2 regions of the Desulfuribacillus stibiiarsenatis genome follow, and region 1 is predicted to be linked to the other one. Evidence: riboswitches for the same ligand, from Rfam matches in the RefSeq annotation. Region 1 holds a riboswitch; the other holds the start of a gene.
What was found. A riboswitch is a leader RNA that binds a small molecule or an ion and turns the genes downstream of it on or off. The one in region 1 is predicted to bind cobalamin.
Positions count from the first base shown of each region.

Region 2: it holds a riboswitch for cobalamin, as region 1 does, so the genes downstream of both, cobT (nicotinate-nucleotide--dimethylbenzimidazole phosphoribosyltransferase) here and BHU72_RS09565 (energy-coupling factor ABC transporter permease) in region 1, are expected to answer to the same signal.

Region 1 is NZ_MJAT01000033.1:38,464-45,810, reverse strand. It holds gene BHU72_RS09580 (6-phosphofructokinase) at 1-568, shown strand, start outside; gene BHU72_RS09575 (futalosine hydrolase) at 634-1,272, shown strand; gene BHU72_RS09570 (1,4-dihydroxy-6-naphtoate synthase) at 1,376-2,215, shown strand; cobalamin riboswitch at 2,278-2,471, shown strand; gene BHU72_RS09565 (energy-coupling factor ABC transporter permease) at 2,617-3,375, shown strand; gene BHU72_RS09560 (energy-coupling factor ABC transporter substrate-binding protein) at 3,377-3,658, shown strand; gene cbiQ (cobalt ECF transporter T component CbiQ) at 3,677-4,456, shown strand; gene BHU72_RS09550 (energy-coupling factor ABC transporter ATP-binding protein) at 4,488-5,321, shown strand; gene BHU72_RS09545 (GntR family transcriptional regulator) at 5,504-5,881, shown strand; gene BHU72_RS09540 (ATP-binding cassette domain-containing protein) at 5,986-6,888, shown strand; gene BHU72_RS09535 (hypothetical protein) at 6,869-7,347, shown strand, end outside.
Region 2 is NZ_MJAT01000038.1:142-7,488, reverse strand. It holds gene nrfD (NrfD/PsrC family molybdoenzyme membrane anchor subunit) at 1-502, shown strand, start outside; gene BHU72_RS13255 (TorD/DmsD family molecular chaperone) at 495-1,127, shown strand; gene cobT (nicotinate-nucleotide--dimethylbenzimidazole phosphoribosyltransferase) at 1,220-2,272, opposite strand; cobalamin riboswitch at 2,338-2,521, opposite strand; gene BHU72_RS13245 (LysM peptidoglycan-binding domain-containing protein) at 2,844-3,440, shown strand; gene BHU72_RS13240 (nitrilase-related carbon-nitrogen hydrolase) at 3,694-4,599, shown strand; gene BHU72_RS13235 (NAD+ synthase) at 4,589-5,425, shown strand; gene BHU72_RS13230 (YebC/PmpR family DNA-binding transcriptional regulator) at 5,500-6,255, shown strand; gene BHU72_RS13225 (BofC C-terminal domain-containing protein) at 6,316-6,909, shown strand.

The sequences.
Region 1 (7,347 bases):
ACACCACCGTGTGATGATTCTAGAGGTGATGGGACGATATGCGGGTTGGATTGCGCTGCATGCAGGTATTGCAGGTGGTGCGGATGTAATCTTGCTACCAGAGAAACCGTTTACCATCGAACGGATCTGCGCCAAGATTCAAGAAAGATCGAATATGGGCAAGAAGTTCAGTATTGTTGTGGTTGCTGAAGGAGCGAAATTAGAAAGTGGCGAAATGGTCGTCCAGCGCATGGTGCATGAAAGCCATGATCCAGTTCGTTTAGGTGGTATAGGGAATCGTATAGGAGAAGATATTGAGCGTTGTACAGGGATGGAGACAAGAGTGACGGTACTAGGTCACTTACAGCGTGGGGGATCCCCAACGGCATATGATCGAATCTTAGGAACGCGTTTTGGCGTGAAAGCTGTTGAATTATTAGTAGATGGCAAATATGGTCACATGGTTGCCCTTAAAGGAGCAGAGGTTCAAGAAGTTACCTTAGATTCCGCAATAAGCCAATTGAAACAAGTAGATCCACATGGAGAACTTGTTCGTGCAGCAGAAGCTGTAGGTGTTAGCTTTGGCTAGAGAAAGTTTATTATATGTATAATATGGACAAGTTATCATAAGTGAAACAATAGGGGGAACTGATTTTGCAGATATTGATTGTCACCTCTGTAGAACCTGAGAAACAGGCAATTATCAATGGACTAGATGGTGATACTAGGTTTACGGTTATTGCTGCAGGAGTAGGTCCGGTCGCATCGGCAGCAAATACGATGAAGGCGCTAACAGGGAAATCGTATGACTTAGTTCTAAATCTTGGTATTGGTGGCGGTTTTGTCGGAAAAGCTGAAGTTTGTTCGGTAGTGGTCGCAGATACAATAATTGCAGCCGATTTAGGGGCTGAGACGGCTGAAGGATTTCGGAATCTTGAGCAACTGCAATTAGGAAAATCGGAAATTACCTGTGACTTAACATTAGGTCGACGTATCCTAACTGCATTGCAAAGCCATGGGATTCCTACTTACCACGGAACTGTATTAACCCTGTCTACGGTGACAGGTACTGCTGAGACAACTGAAGAATTATTAAAAAGGTTCCCTAACGCTGTTGCCGAGGCGATGGAGGGTTATGGCGTAGCGTATTCAGCAAACCAATTAAGAATTCCAGTTGTTGAGATTCGATCTATCTCCAATGCCATTGGACCACGTGACAGGTCCAGCTGGAAAATCAAAGAAGCACTAGCACGACTTAAGGACGTCAGTGCCGTTTTATCAGAAGTACTATAAATCAGGCGAATATGTATAGATGCATAGATGTATAGATATATAGATGTATTGATAGTTCCGTTAATATAAATAAGACCTAAGAAGTGAGGTAATAGTATTGGTATTGAAGATTGCTTATTCTCCGTGTCCGAACGACACATTTATATATCACGCTTGGGCACACGGTCTCGTTCCTGATGCACCCCCTTTAGACATAACGTATGCAGATATCAATATTACCAACGACTTAGCTGCAAATACCAATGATTTTGATATTATCAAAATCTCCTATGCGGCATTACCTTGGGTATTAGAGAAATATACTTTACTACCCTGTGGCGGCGCTTTAGGACGCGGTTGTGGCCCTTTAGTGTTGACGAAGCAGGCAAACGGTGATTCTAGGGACCCAAGCTCCTTGATAGGAAAAAGAGTTGCGATTCCGAGTGATCGTTCTACTGCTTACTTGCTATTTCGCTTATGGGCATCTCAACAGGTGAAAGGGGCCATAGATATTCAAATCATGCCCTTTGAAAAAATCATGCCTGCCGTTCGAGACGGAATCATCGATGCTGGTCTTGTGATTCATGAAGCTCGATTTACCTATCAGGACTACGGTCTTCAACTAGTAGCGGATCTAGGGCGATGGTGGGAAAGTGATACTGGACTGCCGATACCATTAGGAGCGATCGTTGCAAAGCGGGGACTAGATATTTCGAGTATTACTCAATGGATTCGCTCATCCCTTGAATATGCATGGAAGAACCCTGATGTTTCGAGGGAATACATTTTACAACATGCCCAAGAGATGTCCTACGATGTTGCGAAGGCGCACATTGAATTATATGTCAATTCATTCTCATTCAACCTTGGAGAAGAAGGCTTTGCTGCCGTTAAGACATTACTACGAAGGGCAGTAGATGAACTTTTAATTCCTGGATTTAATCAAGATTTATTGTATATATAACGAATCCTGGGAGATGTATTGTTAGACAATAAGCTAGTGATGATGTAATATGAATTAAAATTATATACAAGTTCTAAACAGGTGCTATGCATAAAGCATGCTAAGCTTAAAAGGGAAGCTCGGTGAAAGTCCGGCACGGTTCCCGCCACTGTAATCCGGAGCAACTTGCAAGCAGTCACTGCTTTATCTAAAAAGTGGGAAGACGCAAGGAGCATTGATGGTAAGTCAGGAGACCTGCCTGTTTAGAGGACACGAAGTGACCTACGGGGATATAGGGAGGTGTTTGCGGGAGACAAAGTATTGTATGTTTAATTAACAATATGTACGGTTGTTTTTTTGTGAGCATTTAAGCCTATACGGTTTAGATGCTCTTTTTTAATGGAGATGGGGGCTGATAAAAAGTGAAAAAAAGATCATTATGGGTTTCAATCGTTGCTCTGTTAGGATTAACGGGCTATTTTTGGGCGAATTCTCATCGTCCAGTTTATGCGATGCACATTATGGAAGGATTTCTACCAATTGGCTGGGCTATCTTTTGGTGGGCAGCTACAATCCCATTTATTGCCGTTGGAGTACGAACAATCACGAAAAATTTAAAAGAAAACCCTGAACTAAAAACGATGCTAGGTCTTTCTGGTGCTTTTGCATTCGTTTTATCTGCGTTGAAAATTCCTTCAGTAACAGGTAGTAGTTCCCATCCAACAGGTGTAGGGTTAGGAACAATTTTACTTGGTCCAACAACAATGAGTGTGTTGGGGACGATTGTTCTTTTGTTTCAATCCCTATTGTTAGCGCATGGTGGGATTACTACGTTAGGGGCGAATGCCTTCTCGATGGCCGTCGTGGGACCGATGTTAACATATGGAGTTTTTAAGCTCGCGAAAAAATTGAATGCATCACTGACTGTGGCGGTTTTTCTAGCAGCCATGCTAGGGGATTTAGGGACATATTTAGTGACATCGGTTCAATTAGCTCTAGCATTCCCAGCTGAAGTGGGTGGAGTTACTGCATCAATGGCTAAGTTTACCGCCATCTTTGGTCTAACACAAGTGCCAATAGCGATTAGTGAAGGCTTACTTACTGTTATTGTGATAAACTTACTTCAAAAATATAATATGACAGAACTGAATATCTTACCGATGATGAAGGGGATAAGATAACATGAAAAATGGAGTATTACTACTTTTGGTTATTCTATTAGCCGTTATTCCTGTAATCTTCCAAAGTGATGCTGAATTCAGTGGGGCTGACGAGCAAGCAGAGCAAGCGATTATGGAAGTTGCATCGAACTACGAGCCATGGTTTGATGCGATATGGGAACCACCAAGTGGAGAGATTGAAAGTTTACTGTTCTCCTTACAAGCAGCTATTGGTGCTATTATCATTGGTTACATATTTGGATATGGGAAGGCCAAGAAAAAGTATACTTCCTCCAATCAATAGCGGAATGAAGGGAATGCAATGATTAAAATTGATGACTATGCGTATACGAGCGGCTTAAAAGATGTTCATCCTGTTGAGAAGGTCAGTTTTGTGCTGACCTTTCTCCTTCTTACAACTTTAACAAGAAATATATTAGTAGCCTGTTTGACGTTTACTGTGATGAGTCTCGGGGTGTTGTTCAAGTCCAACATTCCGTTTCATGTATATTTGAAACTTCTTCTCGTTCCGTTTGCTTTCTTAATAACAAGTGTAATTGCTATTTTCTTTTCTATTACACCTATTTTACCAGAGCATGTAGAAACGGTTTGGCTAGCTTCCGTTGGTTCGTGGCAGATTTATATTAGTCCATACAGTATCCAACAATCCTATCAATTAACAGCAACTGTTATGGCGAGTGTAAGTTGTTTATATTTTCTTATTCTATCAACGCCACTCCAGCAAATTATGTGGGTCTTAAAGATAGCAAGGCTTCCATCCGTTTTTATAGAATTAATCGGGATTACGTATCGATTTATCTATATTTTATTGGAAAAGACGCATGAAATTTTTATCGCCCAATCTAGCAGACTTGGATACCAAAATAATAAAAGTAGCTGGTTGGAGGGCCTTTCACAGCTTATTGTCTGTCTTTTTATTAAATCAATACAATCTGCTAAAGAACTGCAAATCTCAATTGATAGTCGTGGTGGAGATGAGCTCTTGTATGACGTAGAACTACGCATGGGTTATAGTTGGAAACACTTTATCATTATTGCTATTTCTTTTGTCTTACTTTTATGGATATCTATAATTACGTAACGTTGACTGTCTTTTGAAAGGATGTGTGTAAGTGAACGAACCGATTGTAACGTTTGAACAAGTTTCTTATCAATATGCAGATGGAACTTTAGCGTTGGATCGAGTAAATTTGACGATTGAAATAGGGAAGAAGATTGCCATCATTGGTAATAATGGGGCTGGGAAATCGACACTATTTCTCCTGCTGAACGGTATTCTAAAGCCGACAAGTGGTAGTATTTTATTTGACGGGAAAAAGTTAACCTATAGTCGAAAAGAGATGAAAGAGCTTAGGCAACAAGTTGGCATTGTATTTCAAAACCCTGAAACCCAACTGTTTTCGTCTAACGTGTATGATGATATTAAATTTGGTCCAAAGAATTTGCAGTTATCATCAGCTGAAATAGAAAGACGGGTAAATGAAGTCATGATTGTAACGGAAACAGAGTTGCTGAAAGATACCCCTCCTCATTTTTTAAGTATCGGGCAAAAGAAGAGAGTAGCAATTGCTGGGATCGTTGCTATGGATCCAAAGTTAATGGTGCTTGATGAACCGACAGCGGGACTTGACCCTTACTATTCAAAAAAAATAATGGCTTTACTAAAGGTCATGCATCACCCTAATCGGACAATAATATTGTCTACACATAATGTAGACTTAGTCTATGAGTGGGCGGATGAAGTCATAATTTTATTTGATGGACATTTGCTTGCACAAGGATCAGTAGTTGATGTATTTAGAAACACTGAAATTCTTGCAAAAAGCCATTTGCAAAAGCCTTGGATTATGGAAGTATATGAAAGATTTCACGGAACAGATGTAGTCACTCAAAAGTATCCGAAAACGAAAGAAGAGCTATTCGAAATACTGGAAATTGCGAAGTAGTTTAATATGCGAATTCAGCGGGCCTCTGTAAAAGGGGCCTTTTATTTTTTGCAAAGTAACGTTGACAAATATAGAAGGTATAATATATAGTACATTACAACAGTAATGCACTATACTAGCGATTGTAATGTTTATTGTTGATTTCACGGTTCTATTATTGTGTTATTAAGGAGGTGGTCGAATTGTTTCTAAAGACGGAAAGTGCGGAGCCGATCTATGTACAGCTTGCCAAGTGGCTTGAAGGTGAAATATTATCGGGAAATATTAAGGATAATGAGAAGATGTACTCGCAATATCAGCTTGCTGACATGTTTAATATTAACCCAGCGACAGCAGCAAAAGGTATTAATATTCTGGCTGATGAAGGGATTTTATATAAAAAGCGAGGATTAGGTATGTTTGTGACTATGGATGCCAAGGACCAGATTCTGAAAAAGAGAAAGAGCCAAACCTTGCAACAATTGATTGTTGAATTAGTTGTGGAAGCGAGACGGCTGGGTGTCACGGAAGATGAATTATTAGGAATGATTAAGTCTGTTAATAGCAGAGGCACATCATAATTAAACATAAAAAAATCCAGGAAACAACAATAAGAAACAACAAATAATAAATAATGTCGGTTATCAAAAATAGATATTATGATTACAATCAAGGAGGTAATATAATGAATGTCATTGAATGTGCAGGATTAACGAAGAGCTATCGTAATACTAAGGCTATTAAAGACTTATCTTTTACCATAGAAGAGAATAAGATTACTGGTTTAATTGGTAGAAACGGTGCTGGGAAAACAACGCTATTAAAGACCCTTGCAGGATTTTACGAGAGAAGCTCTGGTGATATTAAAGTATTTGGCGAGGAACCATTTAATAGCTTGAAGGTTTCATCGAATATGATTTTTATTGATGATCAAATGATATTCCCTAACGCGCTACCGTTGGTAGAGATATTAGAGTGTGCAAGCACTTTTTATAATCATTGGAACATGAAAATCGCAAAGGGATTGTTCGAATATTTTTCTTTCCACAAAAATCAATATCATAACGACTTATCAAAAGGTATGAAAAGTACTTTTAATATGATTATAGGGCTGGCCTCCCGATGTCCATTAACAATTTTTGATGAACCAACAACGGGTATGGATGCAGCTGTACGTAAGGATTTTTACAGAGCCTTATTAAAGGATTACATCGATCATCCACGGACTATTATTCTATCGAGTCATTTATTGAACGAAATAGAAGATTTGCTAGAGGATGTATTGTTATTAAGAGAGGGTACAATACGACTGCACATGCCAGTGTTAGACCTTAAAGAGTATGCAGTTGGGTTGCTAGGGAAAATGGAAGCCATAGAGCCGTTGGTCATAGATAAGGAGCTATTTTATCGAGAATCTGTCGGAATCAATACAAGCTATATCGTAATTCGCAATGACTTAAATGATGCAGATCGAGCGAAAATACTAGCGGCAGGAATTGAGATTAAGTCAGTAAGTACTAATGATATTTGTGTATATTTGACGAGTAAGACCAAGGGAGGAATCGATGATGTTTTTAACACCAAGTAGAGAGCAATCCATGCTAGATATAGCTAGTAAACAATTTCAATATAAACTAAGGTCTTATTTTGATATATTTATAAGTTTAATGATTGTGCAGTTGATTGGAGTATTATTTTCTTTTAACGGGGTGGGGAGTATGAGCAGTTCCTTTGCTAACCTAACGTTTCAAATTCGAACCATTTCTAATGAAATCATTATTGTCTTCGCAATGATATGGATGTTTAGTATTGCGATAAAATTCTCGACGAAAATGTATCGTGATGTTGATTTTGCGTTCGTATCGAATCGTACGACCAGCACAATCTCTAGTATTGCGGTTTTAGTTACTATTGGAGTTGTAACAGGTATTACTACTTCTCTGCTTGGTATTTTACTACGAGTGATTTCTTTCTTCTATTTAGGTGCGGATGCCATGTCTTATCAATATTTCTATTTATCGCCACAGGAGCTTTTAATGAGTGCGTT
Region 2 (7,347 bases), on a different contig from region 1:
TAAGAATACTAATGAGTTAGTTGATATTTTTGGCAAATTGCTCGGGTTATTTATTGCAATTACTTTGTTCTTCACGATATGGAATGTACTAAGTGGTTATATTGGAAACGTTCCTGAACGATATGAGGCTACGATGGCAATGATTAACGGGCCATTAGCGATTTCGTTCTGGGTTTTCGAAATTGGTTTAGGTCTACTGGTACCGTTCTTGATTGTACTATTTTTTGCAAAAACGCAAAAAAACCTACTATTTGCTGCAGGTCTGGCTTTAGTAGGTCTGATGTTTGCTAGACACAATCTTGTAACAGCGGGTCAAATTATCTCTTTAGGGCCAGAAACCTCAGCAACTACAAGTTATTTAGTATATAATCCTACATTTGTTGAGTATAGTGTTGTTATAGGGGCATTCGGCGTAATTGTGGTGGCGTATATGCTAGGCGAAAGAGCATTTGTATTTGTACAAAATAAGTATGGTAATATCGGTGAGCGTCAACATGGATAAAAAAATGCGCAGTAACGCATATAGCTTGTTGTCTGAATTAATCAAGCCACCGACGAAGCGTTTTTTTCAAGATTTGACGCATGGAGCTTTAGAAGTTGAGATGGAGATATTATCGAAAGGCATCGGATATACTTTTGAAAAAAATAGTCTCAGCGAACAGCAGTTTTTAAACTTTGACGACTATCATGCTCAATATACAAAGGTATTTAACAATGTTGCCTCTGAGCAGATATCCTGTGCGCCGATTGAATCGCTATATAAGCCTTGGACTCAGGATCCTACAGCAGGTGTTTCTTGGGCTAAAGAAAAAGGATTTCTGTATGGTGACCCGGCACTCCATATTGAAAGCATATATAATGCACTGAAACTAACAATCCCTACAGGTTACGAAAAGAAACCAGATCATTTGGGGCTGATGTTAGAGCTAGCCGCAATTTTAGTAGATGTAACGGATGAAGAATATCAGCTGCAATTCATGAAAGATCATTTTGATTGGCTAGAAGAGTATATAAAAGTACTTGAATCTAAGTCTAAACATACCTTCTTTATTAATTGCATAGAAATCATCCAGAAATTTATTACTTGGGATATGAATCGTATGGAAAGAAATTTAAAAGTAAGTTAGATTTCAAAACAGAGATGAATTTTGGGAAGGGGCACATGGTGGTGCCCCTTTTGTATTGTGTTATGGACTTGTATATGCCGAGTTGTGCTTTTCTAAAGATTCTTATTGCTGACACCAGCATCAGCGAAGGTCGCCATTTCATGTAATATTTGCAAAGAGGACTCAATTACATGAATCGCAAGGGCGGCACCTGTACCTTCACCAAGTCGCATATTCATATGCAAGAACGGGTGTAGAGTGAGCTTCTGATATATAACTCGATGTCCAGGCTCCACAGAAGAATGGGAAGGAATCATATAGGATACAGATAGTGGAGAAAGAGACTGTGCAATCAATGCAGCTGCTCCAGAGATAAATCCATCTAAGATGACTGGACGTCGATTCGCTGCACATGCTAGAATAACTCCGACCATGCCTGCAATCTCCAAACCGCCGATCTTTGATAATACGTCTAACCCGTCGTTTGCGTTAGGCTTGTGTTTTTCAAGGGAAGTTTTGATAATCGACCTTTTGATTTGCAAAGAGTCCGTACTAATTCCAGTTCCACAGCCTACGGTATCCTCTAATGGCGCATTGGTTAGCGCCGTTACAATCGCTGAACTAGATGTAGTATTGCCAATCCCCATTTCGCCGATAATAAAGAGATCAACCCCGCGATTGATTGCTTCGGTCGTCAGAAGAATTCCAGTTTCTATCGCAAGAATTGCTTGCTCTCTTGTCATAGCAGGTTCCTTTGAAAAATTCTTTGTACCATGTGCGACTTTACACTGAACCAAGCCCTCAATTATTAAGTCTCCATTGACTCCAATATCAACCACTGTTACCGGTGTTTGAGCTTTCCTAGCTAGTACATTGATTGCTGCGCCTCCGTTTATGAAGTTTAATACCATTTGTTTCGTTACCTCTTGCGGAAAGGCGCTAACACCTTCTTCTGTAATTCCATGATCAGCTGCAAATACAAAGGCCTGCTTCTGCTTAATGATAGGCTTAGAGTTCATAGTGATTCCGGAAATCTGAATGGCAAGGTCTTCTAATACGCCTAAACTTCCTATCGGTTTCGTAAGGCTATCGAGATGAGTTTTGCACAAGTCCATCGAATGTTTATCCAATGGTTTTATTGATTCTAATACATTTTCTAAATTCATTTTTCTCCTCCTCATAAATAAAAAAGTCTATAGCAAATAAGCTATAGACTTTTCCATCGTCTAATCATTATGTATCCTGATAGGCAGGTCTCCTGGCTTCTTTTCATAGATACCCTAACCCTTCCCGCTTAAATCGCAGTGGTTATGCTAGGAATCTCCAAGTTACAGTGGCGGGACCGCTAATGATTTGCACATTATTCCCTATTCTCCTATATATTTGATATAGGCACCTATCGAGGTTTTGTTTGATAAAATTATACCATTTTGGCTGTTGCATTTTCAATTATATATTGTTATCGTTGAATTTATAGAGAAAAGTAAGGAGAGAGTGGATGAATCAACGGTTTCTCTTGATAATTATTATGATGGTAATGTTCATGACTCTTGTAAGTTGTTCTAGTGGGAATCGAGGTATATCTGACGAGCAATTTTTATTACTGTCTTTTGATCCACATTCTACAATGACATATATCTATTAGTTAAATGCCTGTAAAATAGGCGTTTAACAGGTTGCTGTGAAATCTTTCAAGCATATAGTAAATTGACTATATCTTTTAAGGAGGATTTCTCAGTGGATTATAATCGTACTTACGTTGTTAAGCCTGGCGATACAATGTATAAGATTGCAAAGCGTTTTAATGTACCATTAGAAGTGTTGATAGCAGCGAACCCACAAATTAGTAACCCGGATTTAATATATCCTGGACAGATTATTATGATTCCGGCTAGTACTCCAGGACCACTACCTTGTCCGCCAAAACACGATCATCATCACCATCATCCGCATCACCCACACCATGAACATCATCATCCGCAACGTCCTAGACCAATGCCAATACAACCTTGTCCACAACCAGCACCAAATCCGTGTTTGAGACCAAGGGCAACAAGACCATGTCCACAGCCTATGCCGTATCCGATGCAGAATCCAATCCAAAGCCCTATGTACGATGAGGGACCATACCCATGTTTGCCTACGGGAATACCGCGCTCTAAATGTGGATGTGATTATCCTACAGTTGGCCCGAGATATCCATTAGGCCCGAATTGGAGAATGTATCAGGGGCAACCAAGTGGTGGTTGGTATGAGAATTACCCAGTATTCCCAGGTGTTGGTGAATATCCGATGTATCCAGGGAATTATACAATGGATGAAGAGGAAAACTAAATAGATTATAATTATTATATAGGGGACGAATAGTCCCCTTCTTTACATCATTAGAATTTATAAAAATTATGATGATAAGTAGCTTTGCATTAGCAACACATCTATAATAAATTAGTTTTCTATATCAATATAATGTGCTTTAATTATACTGAGCGAATGCTAATTATGTACATACTCGTATAGTATAATATTTGTTGTAACGAAGTAGATGAATGAGATTGATGAGCTTGAACAGATTAGGAGGTTTATACAAATGTTAAGAGGGAAAAAGTTGATTACATGTGCTATTGCGCAAATGAAACCTCTATTGGGTGATGTTCGCAAGAATTTGGACAAGCATTTAGACTACATAGAAAAGGCAAAGCAACAGCAGGCGAATGTCATCGCATTTCCAGAATTAAGCCTGACAGGCTATAATCTTCAAGATCTATCGTATGATGTTGCACTTACTATCAATAGTAGAGAAATTCAACAACTGGTTCAGAAAAGCTCAGATATTGATATCATCTTCAGTTTTGTGGAAGAAGACGAACGTCACTCCTTTTACATTTCATCGATTTATGCATCAATGGGGAAAATTCTACATATTCACCGTAAAGTATATTTGCCGACATACGGCTTATTTGATGAAGCAAGATACTTTGATGCTGGAAATCGCATTCAAGCATTTTCTACTGAAGATGCTAGGATAGGTATGCTAATCTGTGAGGATGCTTGGCATCCATCGACAGCTTATATTTTAAGCACAGATGGTGCACATGTAATATACGTGGTAGCTGCTAGTCCAGGCCGCGGCCCGATTGATGGCCAAATTCAATCAAACCTATGGTGGCAAACGACAATTCGTTCTTATGCTCAACTTCATGGCGTTTATGTCGTGTATGTGAATCGAGTCGGATATGAGGATGGACTTTCTTTTGCAGGTGGATCTTCTGTATATGATTCAGAAGGGAATCTAGTACTACAAGCTCCTAACTTGGATGAGGGGCTGTTTATGGCAAACATTGATTTGCGTAAAATACGCCGCAGCAGAATTGCGAATCCATTGAAGCGAAATGAAAAGCTTGATTTAACTATCAAAGAGCTTCAACGCATCTCTGCAAAAACGAACGAGCAGTTAATTACTCCATCGTTAGGGGGGCAAAGGGATGAAAAGTGATATTTCAACATTGTTAATTGACACGGAGCTAACTACGAAAATCTTAGTTCAATTTATACAAAACGAAGTTCACAAGGTGGGTTTTCGTAAAGTAGTCATGGGTCTATCCGGGGGAATCGATTCCGCTGTTGTCGCATATTTAGCGGCCCAAGCTCTAGGGCCTGAAAATGTACATGTCATCATGATGCCATACAAGACAAGCAATCCTGATAGTCTTGGGGATGCTAAAAAGGTGATAGAAGATTTACAATTGCCTTCTAAAGTTATTGAAATAACACCTATGATTGATGCCTACTTCAATCATTTTAAAGACGAAGGTTATGATATGTTGCGCAAAGGGAATAAAATGGCCAGAGAGAGAATGACGATTCTATACGATCATTCTTCTTTATGGAATGCATTAGTGATAGGGACCAGTAACAAAACCGAATTATTGTTAGGATATGGTACGATTTATGGAGATATGGCATCGGCCTTAAACCCTATTGGTGATATATATAAAAATCAAATGTATCAACTTGCTCGATACCTACAAATACCGAAATCAATCATTGAAAAAGCACCAAGTGCAGACTTGTGGGAAGGGCAGACCGATGAACAAGAACTGGGATTTACTTACGATGAGGTTGATTGCTTTCTATACTATAAATATGATTGCAGATATAGCGATGTGGAGCTCTTAGACTATTTCAATCAAGACTTTATTGCAAAAGTGACCAAGAAAGTTCAGTTGAATCATTATAAAAGAAAAGCACCGATAATCGCGAAGATATCCCATAGATCCGTTGGGCACGACTTTTTATACCCTAGAGACTGGAACTCTTAATGACTCCTGTGATAAAATAGTCGAGTATTATTAGTGATTATATATTTGTAAAATGAATGGATGGTGTAAGAACTATGGCTGGACACTCCAAATGGAAAAACATTGCCCATAGAAAGGGACGTCAAGATGCAGCAAGGGGAAAAATCTTTACCAAACTTTCGAAAGAGATTTTCGTTGCAGCACGTGAAGGTGGTGGCGACCCGAACGCTAACTCGCGTCTTCGACTAGCTATGAACAAAGCGAGAGAACATAACATGCCGAATGATAACATTGAGCGAGTCATTAAGAAGGCAACTGGCGAATTAGAGGGAGTAAACTACGAAGAAATTAACTATGAAGGATATGGTCCTGGCGGTGTTGCTATATATGTAGAAGTACTCACAGATAGTCGAAACCGTGCGGCATCAGATATGCGTCATATTTTTTCTAAATACGGTGGAAACCTAGGTGAATTAGGTTGTGTGAACTGGATGTTTGACAAAAAAGGCGTAATCAACATCATGAAAGAAGAAAATTCGATTCAGGAAGAGGAACTATTGCTTCTTGCCCTAGAGGGCGGAGCGGATGATATGAGATCAGAAGAAGAGTATTATGAGGTCATCACGCAACCAGAAGTATTTGAAGAGGTGAAAGCGACAATAACAGCCGCTGGAGTCAAAGTATCAAATTCAGAGGTAACCATGGTTCCTCAAAATACAATCACTTTAACAGGTGATGAAGCTCAAAAAATGTTAATACTCATTGACAAACTAGAAGATAATGACGATGTGCAAAATGTCTACTCCAATTTTGATATTTCTCAAGAAGACTTGGAGAAGTACCAGGGATAGTATAGATACCCTTCAGTTTTGGCCATACTGTGGTTAAAAAATAAACTGAGGGGTGTTTTTATGTCCAACAACAGGCCATTTATCATTAGCAGCATTATTGTTGTATTATTATTAGTTGCATTATACGCGCAAGAATTATATTTGGAGAAAAAACAACATCGTTTTGTTGTAGATCCGACAGTGACAGAAGATGTTTTATTACAAGAAGCTCTTAGTTATGCTACCTTGTATAAGGTCACGCTTGTCGACAGTTACTTATGTGGTTCGGAAGATATCACATATCGAGAAGTGTATGCACCTTCGTTAGAAGTTTTGCAATTAGGCCTTAAAAGAGAATATAACGATAATTATCAAGTGCAAAAAATTGAAGAAAATGAAATTCGTCTGACAAATGAACATGCAAACATTCATCCTGATATGTTAGGAAATATCTTATTCGGGATTAATGCGAGAAACCAGTTAGTGATTTATCATCAAGATGAAACTCCGAATCATCCAATGAATGAGTTTTTCCCCATAGAAGTGGATTGGATTCCAGAAGAGCAAATCGCGCAGTTGGAAAAAGGTATCGTGATTCACGATTTAGAAGACTATCATAGTGTACTTTCTACTTTCAATGAATATATAATTGAGTATCCTTTTTCCCAGCCTTGATTTATAAGGTTTAAGTAATATTATTAAACTATATAGTAAGCACTTACTAATCTAAGTCCTTAGTAAACTAAGTGATTACTAAGGAAAAGCACTATATAAAGTTTCTTATGTTGTATTATTTTTGTACGCCTTGAAACATGGTAAAAGATACCTGTTGCAATTGTTATTCGATTCGTGGTAAGATACTATTTGTCGCTCCGAAACGAGCACAAACAACACATCGTACAACAGACACAAGCTTCGGCTTGCAACATGGTGAGGCAATCTCGAAAGAATCGCCCTACACAAATTCAAAAAAAGATTTCGAACAGACTCAAAAAAAGAATTTGAAAAAAACATGTTGACACAACAAACTGGCTGTGATATGATATGAAAGTCGCTAAAAACAAGGCGATGACACAAACGAAACAAACAAGCGTGGGTTGAAGCAAAAACAAT